4 regions of the Janthinobacterium sp. GMG2 genome follow, and region 2 is predicted to be linked to each of the others. Evidence: predicted binding sites of a transcription regulator. Region 2 holds the regulator's gene; each other region holds the start of a gene.
What was found. The regulator sigma-54, encoded in region 2, starts transcription at its own class of promoters, with help from an activator protein. The targets are predictions, from matches to a motif close to TGGCANGNAANCTGCTTT.
Positions count from the first base shown of each region.

Region 1: the regulator sigma-54 is predicted to act here: its motif matches at 3,922-3,939, upstream of SKZ59_RS20680 (EDSAP-1 family PEP-CTERM protein).
Region 3: the regulator sigma-54 is predicted to act here: its motif matches at 3,668-3,685, upstream of SKZ59_RS10660 (circularly permuted type 2 ATP-grasp protein).
Region 4: the regulator sigma-54 is predicted to act here: its motif matches at 2,762-2,779, upstream of SKZ59_RS13710 (EDSAP-1 family PEP-CTERM protein).

Region 1 is NZ_JAXAWA010000006.1:37,625-43,145, reverse strand. Features, by position in the region: gene SKZ59_RS20695 (ThiF family adenylyltransferase) at 1-620, shown strand, start outside; gene SKZ59_RS20690 (nitroreductase family protein) at 621-1,721, shown strand; gene SKZ59_RS20685 (EDSAP-1 family PEP-CTERM protein) at 1,756-2,754, opposite strand; gene SKZ59_RS20680 (EDSAP-1 family PEP-CTERM protein) at 2,865-3,848, opposite strand; gene SKZ59_RS20675 (glycosyltransferase) at 4,038-5,270, opposite strand; gene SKZ59_RS20670 (hypothetical protein) at 5,409-5,521, shown strand, end outside.
Region 2 is NZ_JAXAWA010000003.1:608,522-614,042, reverse strand. Features, by position in the region: gene SKZ59_RS14875 (enoyl-CoA hydratase/isomerase family protein) at 1-286, opposite strand, end outside; gene hpf (ribosome hibernation-promoting factor, HPF/YfiA family) at 420-782, opposite strand; gene SKZ59_RS14865 (RNA polymerase factor sigma-54) at 852-2,330, opposite strand; gene lptB (LPS export ABC transporter ATP-binding protein) at 2,335-3,090, opposite strand; gene lptA (lipopolysaccharide transport periplasmic protein LptA) at 3,090-3,671, opposite strand; gene lptC (LPS export ABC transporter periplasmic protein LptC) at 3,697-4,308, opposite strand; gene SKZ59_RS14845 (KdsC family phosphatase) at 4,351-4,884, opposite strand; gene SKZ59_RS14840 (KpsF/GutQ family sugar-phosphate isomerase) at 4,884-5,521, opposite strand, start outside.
Region 3 is NZ_JAXAWA010000002.1:1,005,638-1,011,158, reverse strand. Features, by position in the region: gene SKZ59_RS10675 (peptidase) at 1-339, opposite strand, end outside; gene SKZ59_RS10670 (transglutaminase family protein) at 431-1,240, opposite strand; gene SKZ59_RS10665 (alpha-E domain-containing protein) at 1,240-2,184, opposite strand; gene SKZ59_RS10660 (circularly permuted type 2 ATP-grasp protein) at 2,178-3,632, opposite strand; gene SKZ59_RS10655 (HAMP domain-containing sensor histidine kinase) at 3,806-4,933, opposite strand; gene SKZ59_RS10650 (hypothetical protein) at 5,018-5,521, opposite strand, start outside.
Region 4 is NZ_JAXAWA010000003.1:362,618-368,138, reverse strand. Features, by position in the region: gene SKZ59_RS13740 (ClpXP protease specificity-enhancing factor) at 1-489, shown strand, start outside; tRNA gene SKZ59_RS13735 (tRNA-Thr) at 516-591, shown strand; gene SKZ59_RS13730 (hypothetical protein) at 750-1,421, opposite strand; gene SKZ59_RS13725 (dodecin) at 1,609-1,815, shown strand; gene SKZ59_RS13720 (hypothetical protein) at 1,830-2,141, opposite strand; gene SKZ59_RS13715 (hypothetical protein) at 2,302-2,676, shown strand; gene SKZ59_RS13710 (EDSAP-1 family PEP-CTERM protein) at 2,867-3,859, shown strand; gene SKZ59_RS13705 (LytR C-terminal domain-containing protein) at 3,923-4,999, opposite strand; gene SKZ59_RS13700 (type II secretion system F family protein) at 5,011-5,521, opposite strand, start outside.

The sequences.
Region 1 (5,521 bases), on a different contig from region 2:
TGGCCGTGCTGGCGCAGATGGCGCGCGACATCAATCCCGAACTCGACATCAAGCAGTTTCCCGACGGCATACACGACAGCAACCTGGCCGAGTTCTTTGCCGGTGTCGACCTGTACGTGGACGGCCTGGATTTCTTCGCCTTTCCCGCGCGCCAGGCCACTTTCGCCACGTGCGCCCGCCTGGGCATTCCCGCCATCACGGCCGCGCCGCTGGGCATGGGCACGGCCGTGCTCAGCTTCATGCCGGGCGGCATGACGTTCGAAGAGTATTTTGGCTGGGGCGACTTGCCCGAAGAAGAAAAAGCGCTGCGCTTTCTCGTCGGGCTGGCGCCGGCCGGCTTGCACGGCCCCTACCTGGTCGACCCGTCCGCCATCAACCTGAAGGAGCGGCGCGGGCCGTCGACCATCATGGGCTGCCAGCTGTGCGCGGGCGCGGCCGCCACGGAAGCCTTGAAAATTCTGTTGAAACGCGGCAAGGTGATGGCGGCGCCGCACGGCGTGCATTTCGACGCCTATCGCAACAAGCTCGTGCATACCTGGCGTCCCGGCGGCAACCGTCATCCGCTGCAGCGCCTGACGATGGCCATCATCAAGCGGCGTCGCGCCGCACAGGGGGCATAAATGGCGCAAGCACTGCTGAACGATCCCGTGCTGGAAAACATCCTCGACCAGGCGCGCTGGGCGCCCAGCGGCGACAATACGCAGCCGTGGCGTTTTGAAGTCGTGGACCCGCGGCACGTGGTCGTGCATGGCTTCGATACGCGCAGCCACTGCGTGTACGACCTCGACGGCCATCCCAGCCAGCTATCGCTGGGCGCCTTGCTTGAAAGCATGGCGCTGGCGGCCAGCTGTCACGGCTTGCGCATGGAAGCGCGCCGGCGCCTGTCCATGCCCGATACCTTGCCCACCTTCGATGTGCACCTGATCGACAGCCCCGGCATGTTGCCCGATCCGCTGGCGGCGTTCCTGCCGCAGCGCAGCGTGCAGCGGCGGCGGCTCAGCACGCGCAGCCTGCGGGCCAGCGAAAAGGCGGCGCTGGCGGCCAGCTTGCCGCCCGGCTATGGCGTGCAGTGGCTCGAGGGCGGGCGCGCGCGGCTGGCCTGCGCGCGGCTGATGTTCGACAATGCAAAGCTGCGCCTGACCATGCCCGAAGCGCACAAGGTGCACCGCGACGTGATCGAATGGGGCGCGCGCTTCAGTAGCGACCGCATCCCGGAGCAGGCGCTCGGCGTCGATGCGATGACGGCGCGCCTGATGCGCTGGGTCATGCACAGCTGGCGCCGCGTGGACTTTTTCAATACCTGGCTGGGCGGCACCATTGCCCCGCGGCTGCAGATGGACTTGCTGCCGGGCCTGTATTGCGCCGCGCATTTCGCGCTGCTGGCCGATGCGCCGCCGCGCCATATCGACGATTATGTGGCGGCCGGCCGTGCCATGCAGCGCTTCTGGCTGACGGCCACGCAGCTGGGACTGCAATTGCAGCCGGAACTGACGCCGCTGATCTTTGCCCGCTATGTGCGCGAGCGGCGCACCTTTTCGCGCACCGATGGCATGCAGGAAATGGCGCAGGAGTTGGCCGTGCAATGCCAGGGCGTGCTGGGGGCGGCGGCGGTCGAACGGGCCGTGTTCCTCGGACGCATCGGTGCGGGGCCGGCGGCCAGTGCACGCTCCTTGCGCCGTCCGCTGCAAGACTTGCTGGTGGCGCCCACAACGGGGCAGTAGCGCGCGTGACGCCGTGCGCGTCACGGCGTCAGCATCAGCGCCGGTGCCGGCGCCGTGGCGCCAGGCACGCCAGCGCTGCCAGACCCGCCGCCAGCAGCGGCAAGGTGCCGGGCAGCGCGACTGGTGTGACGCCTGGCACGTAGGCCAGTTCGGAACTGTTCAGCATGTTCAGCACGAGGGTGTAGTTGCCCGCCACCAGGTTGTCCGTGACGGCGCCATATTGCCCGCCGCACGTTTTGCCGGTGCCCGTGCCCGTGGGCGCGCCGCAGCCGCTGGGGTCGTACGTGAATACGCTGCCGCTGGTGAGCGGCGTTTGCGCGTAGCCCGTATTGAGGTTGGCGGCGTCGGCCAGTTCGGTGCCGCCCAGGATGCCGGAGCCCAGGCTGCCGTCGGGCGCCCAGTTGAAGACGATCTTGCCATTGTCATCGATGATGCTGAACGTCATCGCCATATTCGTCGTGGCCGCCGAGCCCGTGCCGGCCAGCGCGTCCAGGTACAGCTGCATGAAGGGCAGGGCCTGGAAGTCGAAGGCCAGGGTTGCGCCCGGCTGGCCGACGACGAAATTGATGGACAGGGCCGTGCTGGAACCGTTGCGTCCCGAGGCGTCGGCGCTGCCGCCGCCCGTCAGGAAGGTTTCCGCCGCATTCACCGTATGCGTACTGGTCGAGCCCGGCGGGAACGGGGGAATTTGCGAAGTGATGATTTGCGCCTCGCCGCGCGCATACGCGGCGTTGCCCATGCCTTGCTGGGTAAAATCGTTTTGCCCTTTGGTGACGGCGCCGCGTGTCGCTTGCGGCGCGTCGATCTCATTGCTGCCACCGTTGATGACGCTGCTGCCGTTGAGCGTGGCGGTGGTGCGCGACAGGTCGATATTGCTGATCAAAGTGGTGGAACCGGTGGGATTGCTGATGACCAGGCCAAAGACGCTGGTGTAGGAATAGCCGTAGGCGGCGGCGCTGGCAGTGCCGCTGCCGGCCAGCAACAGCAAGGCCAGCAGGGCCATTGAAAGTCGGGTGCATAAAAATGTAGTCATGAAAATCCTCATCTCCTGGTCGGCCGCGTTGTAAGGAAAACCGACAGGCTTGCCGCATAAAAAAAAGGCGAGGAGACTCCCTCGCCTGTGAATCCCCCCTGTTGCCTGGTTCAGGCGGCAACTTTGCGGCGGCGGGCGTAGCCCAGGCCGGCCAGGCCCAGGCCCAGCAAGGCCAAGGTACCCGGTTCGGGTGTCGCCGCCTGTTTCACCAAGTCCACGCTTTCTACCGCATTCAAGGTCAAGGTGTAGTTGCCGGCCGTCAAAGCATTGCTGACGGAGCTGAAGTTGCTGCCGCACGCTGTACCCACACCGGTGCCCGTGGGCGTGCCGCAGCCGGAAGGGTCGTAGGTGAACAGGTTGCCGCGCGTGAGGAAATTGGTCGCCAGGCTGGTGTTCAGGTTGGCGCCATCGGCGTTTTCCGTGCCGCCGAAGATGCCCGAGCCGATCACGCCGTCTGGCGTCCAGTTGAATACTGTCGCGCCGGCCGCGTCCGTGATGGTGAAGGTGACGACCAGGTTGGCCGTGGCCGTCGACAGCTGCCCGACCGTGCTTTGCAGGAAGACCTGCATGAAGGGCGACGCCAGGAAGTCGAAGCTCAGGGTTGCCGTGGGCGAGCCGACGACGAAATCGACCGAGAAACCCGTGGTCGAGCCGTTGCGCCCGGACGCATCGGCCGTGCCGGCAGGCCCGTCAAGGTGGGCTTCGGCCACGTTGACGGCCTGGGTGGAGGTGGAGCCTGGCGGGAACGAAGGGAACTGCGTGCTGACGATTTGCGCATCGCCGCGTGAATAGTTGCCTGCTGGGCCTTGTTGCGTGAAGTCGTTTTCGCCCTTGATGACGGGGCCGACGTTGGCGCGTGGGGCATCGAGCGAGCCGGCGCCGCCATTGATGACGCTCACGCCATTCAGGGTGGCCGTGCTGCGCGAGATCGTGGTGCTGTTGGCCACCGTGATCTGGCCCGTCGGCACGGCGATCACCAGGCCGAAGATGTTGTTGTACGAATAGCCGTAGGCGCCCGCCTGTGCGCTACCGGCGGCGCACAGCATGGCCAATGCCGCTGCGGCCGGGAGCAGTTTCAGTTTCGAGAGTTTCATTGTATTCACCTCATGGTTGAGTGAGTCTGGAAGTCTTGCCTGAGACCTGTCGGCAGGTGCTCATGGCCAGTACCTAGCGACTTCCATGCCAACGCATGAGGTTCTTTTGAAATCAATGACTTGGCGTGCTTTTGTTGACGCGTTGCAAGCTTTGCCCGATGCGCTGTAAGAAAAACCGACGCCAGCCTTTCAAGGTTGTCCGCCTTGTGGCAACGAGCCCAGCAGGGCGTGCATATGGGGCAGCAAGCGTTGCCCTGGCACATAGTCGCGCATGGCCGTGGCCAGCTGGCGCGCCGCCAGCTTGGCCCGGCCATCGTCGAGCATGCGCGTGGCGGCATGGCGCAGAGCGGTTTCCTGGAAGCGGTCGGCGCGCAGCAGCAGGCCGGCGCCGGCGCCCACGATGCCGTGCATGTTGAGAAATTGGTCGAGGTTGTTGGCGATGCCGATGACGGGCACGCCTGCCGTCAGCGCTTGCTGGCTGGTGGGGCTGCCGCCGTTGCAGATCACCAGGCTGGCGCGCCGGGCAGCCGCGTCGCCCGGCAGAAAGGGCGCGACATAGGCATTCGGTGGCACGGCATCGACGCGGATGGTGCCGGCCGTGGCCGCCAGTACGGTGACGGGCAGGGGCGCCAGCGCGCGCAGCACGCGTGGCAGCAATTGCCCCTGGCCGGAACTGCCCAAGGTGACATAGATGATGGGCCGTCCGCTGCTCAGTTCCGGGCGCTGCCACCAGTCCGGCAAGTCGAGCGGCGGCGCCCAGATGATGGGACCCAGGTAGTCGTGCGTGGACGGCATGCCGTGCGGCGGGAACAGTTGCGGAATATCCGCGTACAAGGTGCGGTCGGCATCCGTATAGATGCGCCGCAGGTCGCTGCCCAGCGATGGCAAGCCATGGCGGCGGCGCACGCGGTTCAGGGGCACGGCGTGCGAAGCGAAGGCCAGCGGGCGGATCAGGCGGAACAGGGGATCGGCCAGCCAGATGGGCAGTACGCCCGTCAGGGGCAGGTTGGGCACCGTGTAGTGCTGGCGTACCCAGGGACTCCAGTAGGCGTTGCTGACGGTAATGTAGGGAATGCGTTGCAGGCGCGCGCTGACCGACAGCGACAGGCGGAAGTCGCCGATCACGAGGTCGGGCTGGACGGCATTGAGCAGGCGCAAGTCGTCTTCCACATACGCGTGCAAGGTGCTTTCCGTATACACGGGCTTGCCGTGCGCCAGCGCCTGCAGAAATTGCAGCGATGAAATACTGTCGATGCGCCAGCGGCGGAAGGGGGCTTGCTTGAAACAAAAGTCATACCCATCGGCGCAGGCAAAATGCACCTCATACTCTGCCTCGTCCAGGCCCTGGGCCAGGCTCAGGGGACGGCCAACATGGGCCAGGGTCACTGCCTCGGCCATAAAGAGGATTTTCTTGCGCGCCATAGGGGTCGCTTGCACTCGTGCTGGAGGGGATACCTGCGAAGTTGGAGTGGCGCCACGCCGTTTAGTTCCCCTGCAGCGGGCCAATGGCGGGCGCCAGGATTTGGCCGTATCGGCTACAGTGGAGCAAAGGAGGCCACCATGCAGCCACAATTCCGCTTTGCCCCGCTGCGTGCGCACAGCACGCCCGAACCCGATATGCCGCCACCGCCGGAAGGCGATCCCCTCAAGCCGCCGCCAGAACCGCCGCCGCA
Region 2 (5,521 bases):
TTAACGCGTATTCTTCCGTAAAGAAATCTTCCAGCAAGGCGCTGCCGCCTTGCGGTGTGGCCAGGCCCGCATCGTAGAAGAAACGGATGTCGCCGCCGGCGCACAGTGCTTTCTCGCTGCTCGATCGGATCACGACGGCGTCCACCTGCGGATCGTCGCGCCAGGCCAGCAGGGCCGCGCTCAGGGCGCGCACCATCTCCAGCGACAGGGAATTCAAGGCTTTCGGACGGTCGAGCACGATATGGCCCGTGCGGTTGCGGATGGAAGTCTGGACGAAGTCGCTCATGGCAGGCGTGAAAAAAGTAAAAGTACAAACATTCTAGCGCCTGCGCGGGGAACATTGTGTTCAAAAGGTAGGGGCGCAAAAAAGGGCGCAATGTGCGCCCTTAGTTGATCACAACTGCTGGAAGCGGGTGGCCTTAAACGGCGACGACGGCGTCTTCCTCGGAGTTGTCTGGCAGATGCTTGATCGCCTCTTTACCGTGCCCTTGCACTTTGGTTTTGTATTTCATCACTTGCCTATCGAGCTTGTCGATCAGGGCATCGATCGCGGCATACAGGTCTTGTGCCAGGCTTTCCACATAGACGGTTTTGCCACTTAAACGCAGGTTGACTTCGGCCTTTTGACGTTTTTCTTTCTCTTTGAGGTTATCCACGGTCAGAATCACGGCGATATCGATAACTTGATCGAAATGACGTTTCACGCGTTCCAGCTTCGTTTGTACGTATTCACGGATGGCTGGTGTCACTTCGAGATGATGTCCGCTGATGGTGAGATTCATACACACTCCTAAAGATGATCGGGTTCGTGCGGTCCATCCTATCCGGCCCGCAGAGGAACCGAAAAAAACTTACAAACACTTACGCAGGCTCACTGGCGGAATTTTCAACGCTTCCCGGTATTTGGCAACAGTACGTCGCGCAATCACCATGCCTTGTTCCCCCAGCATGTCCGCAATCTTACTGTCGGATAAAGGATTTTTAGGGTCTTCTGCTCCTGTCAGTTGCACGATCAATGCCCGTATCGCCGTCGATGACGCTTCGCCCCCCGCTTCGGTGGCGACGTGGCTACCAAAGAAATATTTCAACTCGAACATGCCGTGCGGGGTCAGCATGTACTTTTGAGTTGTTACCCGCGAGATAGTACTCTCGTGTAAACCCAGTGTATCAGCTATTTCACGGAGCACAAGGGGGCGCATGGCAACGGCCCCGTGCGAGAAAAAGTTCTTTTGTCTTTCTACTATTGCCTGTGCCACGCGCAGGATCGTGTCGAAACGCTGGCGCATATTCTTGATCAGCCACTTGGCTTCCTGCAACTGTGCGCCCATGGCGCCCTCGCCCTTGCCCTGCTTGAGCAGGTTGGCGTACATGGCGTTGACGCGCAGGCGCGGCATGACGTCATTGTTCAGGGTCACTTGCCAGCCATTGCGCGCGCGCTTGACGACGACGTCGGGCACCACGTAATCGGACACGTCCGAGGCGAACACGGCGCCCGGATGCGGATTGCACTGGCGAATCACCGTCTGTGCTTCGCGCAAGTCTTCATCGTCGCAATCGAGGGCTTTTTTCAGCTTGTTGAAATCGCGCTGGGCAAACCAGGCCAGGTGCTTTTCCACGATGACGAGCGCCATGCGCCGCGTCACCATGGCGATGTGCGGCAAGCGCTTGATCTGCAGCGCCAGGCATTCGGACGCATTGCGCGCGCCCACGCCGGGCGGATCGAAACTTTGCAGCAGCGACAAGGCCGTACGCATCTCGTCGGCGTCGATTTCCAGCTCTTCCGGCAGGCGCGCCAGGATGTCGTCGAGCGACTCTTCCAGGTAGCCATTGTCGTCGAGCGCGTCGATGATCAGCTCGACCAGCGCGCGGTCGCGCAATTCAAGCACCGTCACGCGCATCTGCTCCATCAGGTGTTCGCGCAGGGTGCAGTGATGGGCCTCGAGTTGCGGGCGGGAATCTTCGTCGTCGGGCGCCTTGCCCCGGCTCGCCTCGCTCCAGTCGCTGTCGCCGCCATCCGCCGCGGCCGGACCCTCGCCCGCCTCGCCGTCAAAGGTTTCCGCTTCGGCTGGCGCCGCGGGCGCCTCCTGGCCTGGCGGCTGGGGCGGCGCTTCGGCCGGCGCCGCCGTGGAACTCAAGGCCCCGTCCGACAGCAGGCGCAGCGAACGGTCGAGCGGATCGTCGAGGCGCTCGAGCAGGGGATTGTCCGTCAGCAGTTGCTCGAGTTCCTGGTGCAATTCCAGGGTCGACAATTGCAACAGGCGTATCGATTGCTGCAACTGCGGCGTCAGTGCCAGGTGCTGCGAAGTGCGCAGCTGCAATGATTGTTTCATTGGCTTACATGCGGAAGTGTTCGCCCAGATAGACCCGGCGTACCGACTCGTTCGCGATGATGTCGTCGGGGCGTCCCGACGCCAGTACCGAGCCCTGGTTGATGATGTAGGCACGGTCGCAAATACCCAGCGTCTCGCGCACATTATGATCGGTGATCAGCACGCCGATATTGCGCTCCTTCAAGAAGCGCACGATGCGCTGGATCTCGATCACGGCGATCGGATCGACGCCGGCGAACGGTTCATCGAGCAGCACGAAACGGGGATCCGTGGCCAGCGCGCGGGCGATTTCCACGCGGCGGCGCTCGCCGCCCGACAGGGACAGGGCCTGGTTCTCGCGCAGCTTTTCAATCTGCAAATCGGCCAGCAGCTTATCCAGGCGCTCCTCGATCTCGGCCTTCTTCAAAGGACGGCCTTCGACGGTCTGGATTTCCAGCACGGCGCGGATATTGTCTTCCACCGTCAGCTTGCGGAAGACGGACGCTTCCTGCGGCAGATAGGACAGGCCCATCTGCGCGCGGCGGTGGATCGGCAGGCTGGAAATGTCCACGCCGCTGATGTCGATGCTGCCGCCGTCCGACGGCACCAGGCCGACGATCATGTAGAACGAGGTGGTCTTGCCGGCGCCGTTCGGGCCCAGCAAACCCACCACTTCGCCGCATTCGACTTGCAGCGAGACATCATGCACGACTTGCCGCTTGCCATAGGTTTTTTGCAGACCGCGAACGATCAGGGTGCTGCCGCAACGAGTATTGTCCATTATTTCTTTCCTGGCGCAGGCGTGGCCGGCGCTTTCTCCGCTTCCGGCGCCTTGGTCTTCGGCTGGATCACCATGCGCACGCTGCCGCCATCGGAGGTGCTGGTGCCGCTGTCGGAATTTTCCATCTTGAATACTTCCTTGCGGCTGTCATACGAGATGAAGGCGCCATTGGCCACGTCCGTCACTTTCGTGCCTTCCAGGCGCGTCAGCTTGGCCTTGGAAAACAGTTTCACCACTTCCGTCTTGTTGTCGTATTCCACGCGCTCCGCTTCGCCTTCGACCCACAGGTCGCCCGCGCCATCGCGCTTCTGGCGGAACGTGGCCAGCTTGCCGGGATCGGCCCAGAAGGTGATGAACTGATAGCCTTGCGGGTCTTCCGTGATCAATGCCCGGCCCGCCTTCATGGTCAGGGTGCCCTTGACCAGCACGACGTCGCCCGTCAGGGTACGCACCTGCTTGACGTCATCGACGTGGCCGCTGCGTGCCGTGATGACGGCTTCCTTCTCGGAATCGGCTTTCTCGGCATGCGCCACGCCCATGATGGCCAGCGAAAATACGGTCAACAGCAAGATGTTCTTCATAGTATGGTTTCCTTGTTTCATTCTGTCATTTTGCCGCCGCGGCAGGGCGCGGTTTCGGCGGGAGGACCATGCGCAGCGCATTCTGCACTTCCACCACGCCCGTGGCGTTATTGGCTTTCATGCCGATGCCATTGAGGCGCGAGGTGCCCGTCAGGATATCGACAGGCACGTCCGTTTCCATTCTTTCCTCGTCCGGAAACACCGTCAGCGCTTCCGTCCTGACCGTCAGGTTCTGCGCCTTCGGACTGGCCGCGCGGTCGATCACGACCTTGCGGTGCAGTTGCAGCCTGGTATTGTCCTGGTCGATATGCGCCAGTTCCGCATTCATGTTCAACGGCGGCATGCCGGGCGTGAGCTTGCGCACGAAGGGCTGGTCGATATCGGACGAATCGTCGGCCGGATAATGCGTGAGCTTGGTGCCCGACACGATATAGCTGGGCTTACCCGTCAAATCCATGCGCACCAGGCTGAAATTGGTGATGAAATAATCGGGCTCATCCAGATGCTTGCTGGCCTTGATGTCCTGGCTGTTCTTGTTCATCACTTCGAGCAGCCAAAAGCTGGCCAGCGCGACAACAACCGCACCCAGCAGGGTAAAAATCGTGCGCCAGCGATGGGCGCCTCCTGGCTTACGCATAGGGTTTCACTCTTTCCAATATCACTGGCGGCAAGGTGCGCCTCACTCCAGGAACGGCGCCATGACGCGCGCATAGTTGTCCTGGGCGCGCAGCAGGAATTCGCAGATCTCGCGCACCGCGCCGCGGCCGCCGCCGGCCTGCGTCACATGGTGCGCCAGGTCCTGCGCTTCCGGACGCCCGCCCGGCACGCTGACGGCAAAACCGACGCGTTTCAGGATGGGCGCATCGATGACATCGTCGCCGATATAGCCGCATTGCTCTTCCGTCAAGCCCGTCAGCGCCAGCAGTTCGCGAAATGGCGTCAGCTTGTCGTGACCGCCCTGGTGCACATGGGTAATGCCCAGGTCTTGCGCGCGGCGTGCCGTAATGGACGAGCGGCGCGCGCTGATGATGGCCGTCTGCACGCCCGATTCCTGCAGCAGCTTGATGCCCAGGCCATCATACACATTAAACGTTTTCATCATCTCGCCATCGGGGCCGAAATGCAGGCTGCCGTCGGTGAGCACGCCATCGACGTCAAAGATCATCAGTTTGACCTTGGCCGCGCGCGCCAGGTTGTCCGCCACGCTGTCCATCAGATCACCTTCGCTTGCGTCAGGTCATGGATATGCAGCGCGCCCACCAGCTTGCCGTCGGCATCGACGACCAGCATCTGGTTGATGCGGAACTGCTCCATCACGGCCACGGCATCGACGGCCAGGCGTTCGGGCGCGATGCTGCGCGGCTGCGCATGCATGACGTCGCGGATCGCCACTTGCGTGAAATCCTGCACGCGCTCGAACATGCGGCGCAAGTCGCCATCCGTAAACACGCCCACGGGGCGGTTGTCCGCGTCGACGATGGCCGTCATGCCCATGCCCTTCTTCGTCATTTCTTCCAGCGCCTGCAGCAGGGATGCCTCTACCGGCACTTTCGGCACCCTTTCGCCGCTGCGCATGACGTCATGCACATGCGTGAGCAGGCGGCGACCCAGGGCGCCGCCCGGGTGCGAGCGGGCGAAATCTTCTTCCTTGAAGCCGCGCAAGTCGAGCAAGGCCACGGCGATCGCGTCGCCCAGGGCCAGGGTGACGGTGGTGCTGGCCGTCGGCGCCAGGTTCAGTGGGCAGGCTTCTTTCTCAACAGAAATATCCAGGTGCACATCGGCCAGCTGGGCCAGGCTGGAATTCGGTTTGCCCGTCATGGAAATCAGTACGCCGCCCATGCGCTTGACGA
Region 3 (5,521 bases), on a different contig from region 2:
GATGCTGACATTGAAATCGATGCCGCAGTCGGCCAGGGCCTTCGCTTCGCGCAGGTGCACGGTGCGCACGGCTTCGCCCACGATACGGGCCGCATCGTACATGCTGGCCACGTTCCAGATGCTGCGGCCATCCGCGTCCACGTGTTCCGAGACGATCTGTCGGATCGCCTGCGAGATCGATAAATTACCGGCGGTCATCAGGACCAGCATGCGGTCGCCCGGGTTTTCAAACACGCTCATCTTGCGGAAGGTGCCCACCTGGTCCACGCCGGCATTGGTGCGGGAGTCGGACAGGAAGACCAGGCCTTCGTTCAGGCGCATGCCTATGCAATAAGTCATCGTCGTAAATCAAATCAAAAGGGGAAGCATTTTACACCAGCCGGGCCCGGCATACCGCTGGCAAGGCCCGGCCAGCCTCATTCCTGCCTGTTTACACGGGCACGATCTGCACATCGACTCTTAAGGTTTCCGTGCCGCCCCCCTGGCGCACGCCGCGCACGGGGGCCGCCGAATCGTAATCGCGCCCGATGGCCAGGCGGCAATACGCATCCGTCATCAGCCGTGCATGCGTGACGTCGATGCTGACCCAGCCCGCGAAATCCCTGTCTTCGGCCCATGCGTCGACCCAGGCATGGCTGGCCGCATGGCCCGTCGTGCCCGGATCGATATAGCCGGACACATAGCGGGCCGGGATGCCCCAGGCGTGGCAGCAGGCCAGGAACAGGTGGGCGTGATCCTGGCATACGCCGCGTCCCAGGGCCAGCGCGTCGCCGGCCGTGGTGGTGACCATGGTGGCGCCGCTTTCATACGCGACCTTGCCGACGATGTGCTCGGCCAGTCGCAGCAGATGGCCCGTGCCCGCCGTCACGCTCCGGTCCGGCAGGCTGGCGGCCGCCAGGTCGAGAATGGCGGGATCGGCCTGCGTTAGCGGCGTCGGCATGGTAAACAACAGGGGCGACAAGGTGTCGATCAGGTTCAGCCGTCCCTTGTGCGGGTAGATGGTTTCCACCACGCCATGCGCCACCAGGCTCAGGGAGTGATGGCTGCCGTTAATCGTCAGCATGTGCGACAAGTTGCCGTAGGCATCCGTGTAGGCGTGGCACTGGCCCGGCGTCGTGATTTGCCAGGACAGGGCCCGCTGCTGCGGCTCGATACGCGGCGTCAGGTGCAGCTGCTGGATGGTGTAGGCCAGCGGCGCACTGTAGGCGTAATGGGTTTCGTGGCGGATGGTGAGCTGCATCAGGCCGCCAAGGGAACGAGGAAGTCGCGGCTGACCCGGTTGCCCAAGTCATAGATGTTTTCCAGAAACTCCGTCAGAGTCAGGTGCAAGCCCGCCTTCATGATGTCGTCGATATGGCCGAATTTCAGTTCTGCGTGCAATTTGCCCGCAAACCGTTCCGTATCAGCCGACACATCGTTGCGGATATGCTTGAGGTTTTCCACCACGTCATCCATGCAGGCCAGGAGCGACCTGGGCATGTCGCCGCGCAGCATCAGCAATTCCGCCACCCGTGCCGGGGTGATCACATCGCGGTAGACCTTGCGGTAGATCTCGAAGCCGGACACGGAGCGCAGCAGGGCCGCCCAGTAGTAAAAATCGCGCTGGGTGATGTCTTTCGACGTGTCGCGCGCGCCGTGGAATTTCACGTCGAGGATGCGCGCCGTGTTGTCGGCCCGCTCGAGGAAGGTGCCCAGGCGAATGAAATGGATGGCCTCATCCTTGAGCATGGTGCCCAGGGTCACGCCGCGCGACAGGTGCGAACGGTACTTGACCCACTCGAAGAACTGGCTGGGGTCCGTTTCCAGCAGATTGCTTTTCAAACGCTTCTGCATGTCGAGCCAGGTGGCGTTCTGGATTTCCCACACTTCCGTCGTCAAAGTCCCCCGCACGGCGCGGGCGTTTTCGCGCGCCCCCGTCAGACAGGCAAGGATGGACGACGGATTGTTCGGGTCGCGCACCATGAAGTCGAGCACGTCGCGCGTATGAAAACGGCCATATTTGTGGTCGTACGCGCTTTGCAGCTCGGAAATACCCAGGGTGGCGCGCCAGCCTTGCTCCGCGTCCTGTTCGGACTGGGGCAGCATCGACGTCTGCATGTTAACGTCGAGCATGCGCGCCGTGTTTTCCGCCCGCTCCGTGTAGCGGGCCATCCAGAACAAATGATCGGCGGTGCGGCTCAGCATGTTTTCTCTCCTGCAAAAGCGGAAGTGGCTTCCAGTACCCAGGTATCCTTGGTGCCGCCCCCTTGCGAGGAGTTGACCACGAGCGAGCCTTCGCCGAGCGCCACGCGGGTCAGGCCGCCGGGCACCATGGAAATCGTCTTGCCGGACAGCACGAACGGGCGCAAATCGATATGGCGCGGCGCGATGCCGGCCTCGACATACGTGGGGCAGGCGGACAGGGCCAGTGTAGGCTGGGCGATGTAGCCGCCCGGATTGGCCAGCAGGCGCTGGCGGAAGTCCTCGATCTGCGCGGCGCTCGAAGCCGGCCCCACCAGCATGCCGTAGCCGCCCGCGCCATGCACTTCCTTGACGACGAGTTGCGCCAGGTTCGCCAGCACGTAGGACAAGTCGGCGCTCTTGCGGCACTGGTACGTGGGCACGTTGTTGAGTATCGGCTCCTGCGACAGATAGAACTTGATCATGTCGGGCACGAACGGGTAGATCGACTTGTCGTCGGCCACGCCCGTACCGATGGCGTTGGCCAGGGTCACCCGGCCGGCGCGGTAGACGGACAGCAGGCCCGGCACGCCCAGGGACGAGTCCGAGCGGAAAGCCAGCGGGTCGAGGAAATCGTCGTCCACGCGGCGGTAGATCACGTCGACTCGCTTGGGGCCGCGCGTCGTGCGCATGTACACCGAGTTGTCGTTGACGAACAGATCCTTGCCTTCCACCAGTTCCACGCCCATCTGCTGGGCCAGGAATGCATGTTCGAAATAGGCGGAGTTGTACATGCCCGGCGTCATGACGACGACCGTGGGGTCATCGACGCCCATGGGCGCGACCGAGCGCAAGTTGTCGAGCAGCATGTCCGGGTAATGGTCGACGGGGGCGATGCGGTTGCGGGCGAACAGTTCCGGGAACAGCCGCATCATCATCTTGCGGTCTTCCAGCATGTAGGACACGCCGGAGGGCACGCGCAGGTTGTCTTCCAGCACATAGAATTCGCCCTGTCCGGCCCGCACGATGTCGACGCCGGCGATGTGGGCGTAAATGTCGGAGGCGACGGAAATACCCTGCATTTCCGGGCGGTACTGGGCATTCTTGTAGATTTGCTCGGCAGGAATGATGCCCGCCTTGATGATGTTTTGCTCATGATAAATATCATGGATGAACATGTTCAAAGCTTGCACGCGCTGCACCAGGCCCGTCTGCATCTGTGCCCATTCGGCGGCGGGAATGATACGCGGGATGGTGTCGAACGGAATCAGGCGTTCCGTGCCGGCATCGTCGCCGTAGACGGCGAACGTGATGCCGACCCGGCGGAACGTCAGGTCGGCTTCGGCCCGCTTGCGGGCGATGGTCTCGGGGGATTGCTGCTCCAGCCAGTTGCTGAATTCACGATAGTGTTCACGTACCTTGCTGTCCGTACCCACTTCATTTGCAGTCATTTCATTGAAAAAATTTGCCATGTTGTGATTTCCCTTGAGCCGTGTCTGACTATAGCTCAGCAGAAATCGTGCCAGTGCCGCGCACCCGAAAGTATGTAAAAAATGACCATTTTTGTGGCGTAAAACCGTCATCCGCACCGTATTGGTGCGTTACTGCGCGGAAAATGCCGGTGTTGGGGCAGGTGGCGGCAAGGTCAGGCGTCCGGCGTGACGAAGGGCCGGCAATCGATGGGCAGGTCGATGGTAAACGTGGTGCCCGTTTCCGGCGCGCTGTCGACCAGCGCGCTGCCGCCGTGGCTTTCCGCCACGTTTTGCACGAAGGGCAGGCCGATGCCCCAGCCGGGCGCGCTGCCCTGGTGTTCGCGGCGCAGGTATTCGAAGATGCGCTCGGTCTGCTCCGGGGCGATGGTGCTGCCCGTGTTGTGCACGGTGAGTATCATGCGTTCGCGCAGGGTGTTGATGTGGATATGGATGGGGCCGTCGTCGCCATACTTGAGGGCGTTGCCCACGAGGTTTTCCAGGGCGCGGCGCAGCGAATTTTCGCACCACCAGCCGGTGACGGACGCGCCCGTGACTTGGCACTTGCCCGGATGGCCCGTATTCACGCTGTCGGCCACCTGCTGCGCCAGCGGCAGGATATCGAAGCGATGCAAGACCAGCGGCAGCTTTTGCCCCCGGTGGTAGCTGAGCGTATCGAGCAATTCCTGGATCATGTCGTCGAGGCGCTTGCCGTGTTCGATGATTTTCGACGCCAGGGCCGGCACGTCGAACTGCTGCGCGCGCCGCTGCAGCAGCTGGGCGCTGTTGAGCATGACGGAGAGGGGATTGCGCATGTCGTGCGACAGGCCGGCCGCGATGCGCCGCTGGAAGCTTTCATGCATGGCCGTAAATTCCAGGATGGCTTCGCGGATGCCCGTATCGATCGAGGCATTGATCACCTTCCAGTCGCGGCGCCGCAGCGGCACGCCCGCGTCGAGGGCCGCATCGGCGAAACAGTCGCGGAAGATCTGGTATTCCTGGATCACTTGCTCCGGGCCATAGCTGGTCATGCGCGCCCGTTCGTTGCCGTGCACGGCAGGGGCATTGGTATGGCTGGTGGCATTGTCGCGCGGATAGCCTGGCGTCAGCGCTTCGGCCAGGTTGTCGAAGAAGGCGGGCAAGGTATTGATCAAGATGGGTGTCAGCAAGGCATCGGCGCCGCGCACCTTGGCGCGCACCTCGTGTTCCCATTGCGTCAGCACGGCATCGCGCATGCTGAAGATGCGCCGCGTGCGCGCGGGCATGTCCAGTACATGCATTTTCTGGTCAGAGGCATAGGTCATCGCAGCTCCCCTTGGACAGCTCGGCATCCGCGCAGTGCAACGGCGGGAGCTAAAGTATCCTCCAATTCGGCGCGCGGGTGGTGTTCAATTTGGCACGTCGGCGCCTGTCATGACGGTGCTCAAATGACCGAGGGCTGTATCCCATTGCTCCAGCGAAAAGTTCTGCGGATCGTCATGGCCATTCGCATAGCCCGTATCGAGCACGGCATGGAAGGCGGGGATCAGCCACGTGCCCTTGCGCACGCTGGCGGCGATGTACAGCAGGGCCAACCGTTCGTATTGCGCAGGCGTAAAACCGGGATCGGGCGCCAGCCCGTCGTTGCCCTTGCCGCCGCCGGGCACGGAGTTGCGCGGCTGCACCAGTTCCACGTGCAGGAACAGGCCCGTCAGCGACGGCTTGTCCTTCTCCAGTTTGCTGGCGTAGCTGGCCGTGCCGAAGTCGCGCACTTGCAGCGAGCCGCCCAGGCGGTTCACGTACACATGGCCTTTCGGACCGCCGCCCAGCGCCGGATTGCGCAAGGTAAAGTCGTTGAAATCCCAGCTGGCGTCGTTGATATGGCCGGGAATGGGCTCCAGCAGGAAATTCGG
Region 4 (5,521 bases), 250 kb from region 2:
TATATGCTGCGCGCCATCTACGAGTGGTGCACCGACAGCGGCTACACGCCTTATCTCGCGGTCAAAGTCGATTCGCGCACCACGGTACCGATGGAATACGTGAAAAAGGGCGAAATCGTGCTCAACATCAGCTTCGGCGCCACCAGCGGCCTGAAGATGGACAACGACGCCATCCGCTTCCACGCCCGCTTTGGCGGCGTCTCGCGCGAAATCTACGTGCCGGTCGACAACGTGATGGCCATCTACGCCAACGAAAACGGCCAAGGCATGGCCTTCGAGCCCGTGCTGGGCAATGATGACCCCGACGCGCAACCGACGGACAGCCCGGCCTCCGCCGACGTCCCGCCGCCTGTGCTCGCCCCCACCGCCAGCGCCCCGACTCTGTCGTCCGTGCCGACCAGCTCCCCCGAACAACGCGACAGCGCCACACCAGGCGACGACGAGCCACCAAAAAAAGGCGGCCGCCCGACCCTGACACGCATTAAATAGCGTATAATTCGCAACGCGCAGTTTTTGCCGACTTAGCTCATTTGGTAGAGCAGTTGATTTGTAATCATCAGGTGGCCAGTTCGAAACCGGCAGTCGGCACCAGAATTCAGTAGGAAATCAAAGGGTTACCCGCTTCGGCTGGTAGCCCTTTTTGTTTCCGGCTTAGGTGTCGTTTCCATCTAACCCTTGAATAGCTTGCTTTGTCTAATCCGTGTGCAGCGGTTTATGTACGGATCGTCCTTTCGACAAATAAGGCAGTGTCAATTGCTGAGCTCTCCTAATCGATCAGCAACATCAGAAAGACATATCAGTAGCGATTGCCGCTCATTCTCTGGCATCGTTGCGGCGAATGCGATAACTGTATCGACAGTTTCATTCTTGTAGCGATTCGCAAACTGCATACGTTCGCCACTTGTAATTGCCAAAATTGCGCTGACTGTTAGGCTAAGGTCGGTAGCCTCAAGAATGTATCCAGGTGTCTCAGCAGCAATGATGTGCAGTGGAGATATTGCCTTTCCTTCGGCCTCTTTGGCAATCCAGAACTTGATTGGTGCAGGCAGGACAGCATTCGTATTAGGTTTTCCCTTAACGAGACTACTATTTGAAGTACTAGACTTGCCGGCTTTAATTAGTCCTCCTGCCATATCGGCACGGATTGCCAAGGTAAAGTCATGAGCATCGACAAATCCCGGTCTGGAGTCAGTGATGATGGCGCGTACGCCGCATGAGAAAAAGCCGGACTGATCCCTATCAATGTACGGCTGCAATTTAACTGCACTTGCTTGCACCACCACTTGAGCGTCAGCACATGCCAAACTTAGTGAACCTGCCAAAAATAAAATGTACTGAAGCAGTCTCTTGATTTTCATTGAACATTCTCCCAGTAGCATTGCGTTCGATTGTAAACCGACTTCTGCCAGAGAGATCATCATTGCGTCAAGTAACTCAAGCCACCACTTGCATTGACAGCAATACTGTCAGCATGACTTTGGCCTTTCCCCACTTCACGCTCGCATTGCTGCACCGCGCAATGACTATCAGCACATTTAGGCGCAAGATGAGCATGTGCTTGCGCAATGCAGGCTCCCGATGTCTGGCTTGCCTACCTGGGGGAATATCATGTCCGCACACACTTACAAGCTGATCGAACTGGTGGGAACGTCTACCGAAAGCAGCGATCAGGCGATACGCGATGCCATTGCCAAGGCGGCGCTGACGGTCAAGCATATGGACTGGTATGAAGTGACGGAATCGCGCGGGCATATCGTCGATGGCAAGGTGGCGCACTTCCAGGTCACGCTGAAGGTCGGCTTCCGGCTCGAATAGGGTAGGTCGGCAACTCACCGCCGCCCGACCGCTCCCCGGCTCTCCAGCCATTCCCGGCCGCCGCTGTCGAGCGCGGTCTCTATGACCTTTTCCGGCAAGCTGTAGACGGTCGCCCAGCTGGCGCGGCCGTCCTGCGTGTTGGCGGGAAAGCTGTGCGTCTCGATCGGCCAATGGTATTTGCGTTTCAGCGCTTTCACGATGGCGGCCAGCGAGACGCGGCCTTGCAGCGGTTCGGCGCCGGACTGGTCGCGGTTCGACAGCAGCACGGCCAGGACCTGGCCGCGGCCCGTGCGTGCGCCGGGGAAAGTGGGGGTTTTGTTTGCCATGGCCTATTTTACCGGGCAATTATCGGCGCGAGGCGATGTGCCGCACCTTTGATCTGGCGCAAACGCCGCATCGGCTTTGCGGCCACGATAGACGTTTCGACAGGTTGCCAGTGCCCCTCTGGCAGCCTGGTCCTACCATCACGGGGCACAGGAGCCTATCATGCACAGCCTGAACATCCACGCCATGCAATGGCAGCCCGTCGCCGATATTTCCGCCGTCAATCCGCTGCTGCCCGACGACCTCGCCTGCTTTCGCGAACTGCGCGACGTGCTGCAACGTTATGGCGCGCTCGACCGCTTCGGCATTTCCCTGATCCACCGCCATTTCGACATCGACGACGACGAGGAGCTGATGGAGTACACGGATGCGGAAAACCGCACCTTGACGGTAAAGCCTGTCAAGAAAAGCGACATCGACTGGCAGCACACGACGATTACCAACTGGAAACTGACGGAAGGCGAGGAGGTGGCGCGCATCGGCTGCGGCTGCGCGCGCAATTCCGGCGGCCACCTCGGCTATCACCGGGGCACCTGAAAGCGGCGTCGGCCTTTCTTACACTTTGCTTCCACCGGCTCAGTCCGCTTTGCGCAAGCCCTTGATTCAATATGCTTTTTTTGTGTGGCACGCAAGCTGCTTATCACTGTCTACGAGATGAATCCAGGCAGGTCATTCTGGATTCTTTCTCCCCCGGATTTTCCGAGACTGACTACGATAAGAGGCTGCGATGAATGTCGATCACACACGAAGCAAGACCCTGGGTTGGCTGGGCGCACTGGCGGCGGCAAGTCTGCTGGCCAGCGGCCAGGCGCAGGCCGGCGCGTACGGCCTGGCCGTCAACGAATTGAACTCTTTCCGCATCACCACCAGCGCTGGCGCGCTGTCGCTGGCCGGCGCCAACCGCAATGCCAGCGACAGCGCCTTCTTCGAGGGCGGCGTGGCCGTCAATCCGCGCGCCGTCAATACGGGCCCGGCCGCCAACGCCGACGTGCTGCAAGTATGTTCGGGCGGCGGCTGCAGCGGCTTGCCGCAAAATAACTACGCACCCAGCCCCAGTTCCACCCTGGAGTTCGCGCGCGGCGACGCGCATGCCTTTGGCAATATGCTCACGGCCGCCGGCTCCACCGTGCGCGCCGTTGCGGAAGCACAGCGCGACACGGTCGGCGCCGCCACGGCCACGGCAGGCGATACGCTCACCGGCTCCGTCAACCTGACCCTGTCGAGCGCCGGCTTCATCACCTTCAACTTCATGGGACGGCGCGACCTGCGCACCAGCGTGACGACCATGGGTGACAAGTCGAGCGTGTCGATCATGGATATCTTCAATATCTCGTGCAATACTTCCAGTCCCGTGGGCTGCCTGTCGAACGCGAATGCCGATGGCGTGATCTTCCAGTTCGCGCCCGATGGCGACGCCAACAATGGCAGCGACGTCAATGGCAACCATACGGTCGGCAGCCTCGATCCCTTCAGCCTGAACATGACGGCCGGCACCAACGACCCGGCCACCGGGCGCGCCTTCACGAATGGCTTTGCGATGTTTTCGCTGACGTCGAATTTCGCCCTGCCCGCCGGCAGCTACACCTTGAACTTTTCCAAGTCCACGCGTACCGACATCGTCGTCATCGAACCCTTGCAAGTACCGGAGCCAGGCACTTTGTTCCTGCTGGGCACGGGACTGGCAGCCCTGGCTTTTACGCGCCGCCGGCAGCCGAAATAATCCGCAGCATGAAAAGCACGCGGCGCCCGCAAAGGCGCCGCTTTTTTATGCGGCAGAGATGTGTTAACCGAGCCGCGCCAGCGCCCGGCGCGCCAGCTGCAATTGCTGCAGATAATAGCGGTGCAGCATGGCGGGATCGCTGAGGTCACGCCCCAGCACCAGGCGCAGTTCGCTGACGGGGCAGTCGGCGGCCTGGATCTGCACCTGGGTACGCACCTGTGCACCGAGTTGGCGAGCCAGTTGGCGCGCCGCCTGCTCCTGCGCGGGCCGGTATTCGACGCGTGTGCGCGCCACCTGGAAGCTGGTTTCATTGGCCAGGCGCACCACTTGCACGGGCGCACCAGCCAGGCTGCGCGCCAGCGCGGCTGCCAGGCCAGGCACGCCGTTGCCATTGACAATTTCCAGGCGCGGATGCGGCGCGCCGGCCACAGGCACGGACGCCGCCGGCAACGACGCGCTAACGGGCAGGCTGCGCACCGCCGCCGGCACGCGCTGCAAGCGGGCCATGCCGTCGCTCTGCGTGATCTCCACGCGCGCCATGGCGCGCGCATCCGGCACAGGCTCGGGCGCAAGCTTCGGCGGCGCCTCGGCACGCAACAAGGCCATGTCGCGCCGCACATCGTGTTCCTGCAAGCTGCTCGCCTGGCGCCGCATGACGGCCGCGCGCTCGTGCTGCCCCAGCCGTTCGAGCACCTGCGCCAGATGCCGCCAGGTCAACGCATTGAGCGGGTCGAGCAGACAGGCCTGTTCCAGCGCAGTCAACGCTTGCGCATCGCGTCCGCTCAAATAATAGGCATGACCGAGATTGCTGAACAGATAGGCCTGCCGCGGCTGCGGCATGCCCGCCTCCTGCGTCAAGGCCAGCCAATGGGCGATCGCCGCGTCGTGTTCACCGCGCTGCGCATGCAGCACGGCCAGGCCATTGCGCGCGTTCACGTGGCGCGGCGCATGGCGCAGGGCTTGCTCATAGGCCGTTTGCGCAGCGGGCAAGTCGCCCCGCTCGAAATGCTGGCGCCCCGCCGCATAGGCGGCATCGGCGTCGGGCCACGCCGCCACCGGCACGTGGGCCAGCTGCGTGGTACAGGCGGCCAGGCCCAGGCAGGCGCAGGTGGCGGCCAGGCGGGAAATCGTCAAGCGCATGGTAGTTCCTTTCAGCGGCTGGCCATGCCCGGCACGAGCACGCGATAGACTTCGATCACGGCCGGCCCCATGAGCACCAGCATCAGGGTGGGAAAGACGCAAAAGATCAGCGGGAACAGCAGTTTCAGGGCGATCTTCGCTGCCGCCTCTTCTGCAAGCAAGCTGCGCTTGCCGCGCAGGTTTTCCGAATGCACGCGCAGCGAATCGCCCATGCTCGTGCCGAAGCGTTCCGATTGGATCAGCATGGCGACCAGGGTGTCGACGTCTTCCACGCCGCTGCGCAGGGCCAGGTTGCGCAGCGCCTTTTCCTTGGAAAAGCCGGCGCGCATTTCCATCAGCACCAGCTGCAACTCCTGCGCCAACACCACGCTCTTGATATGGATTTCGCCCGACACCTTCACCAGCGCGCGCTCCAGGCTCAGGCCCGCTTCCACGCACACGGTCAGCAAGTCGAGCGCGTCGGGGATGTTTTCAAAGATGTCGCGCTGGCGCCGCTTGGCCGTGCTGGCCAGCACCAGGTTC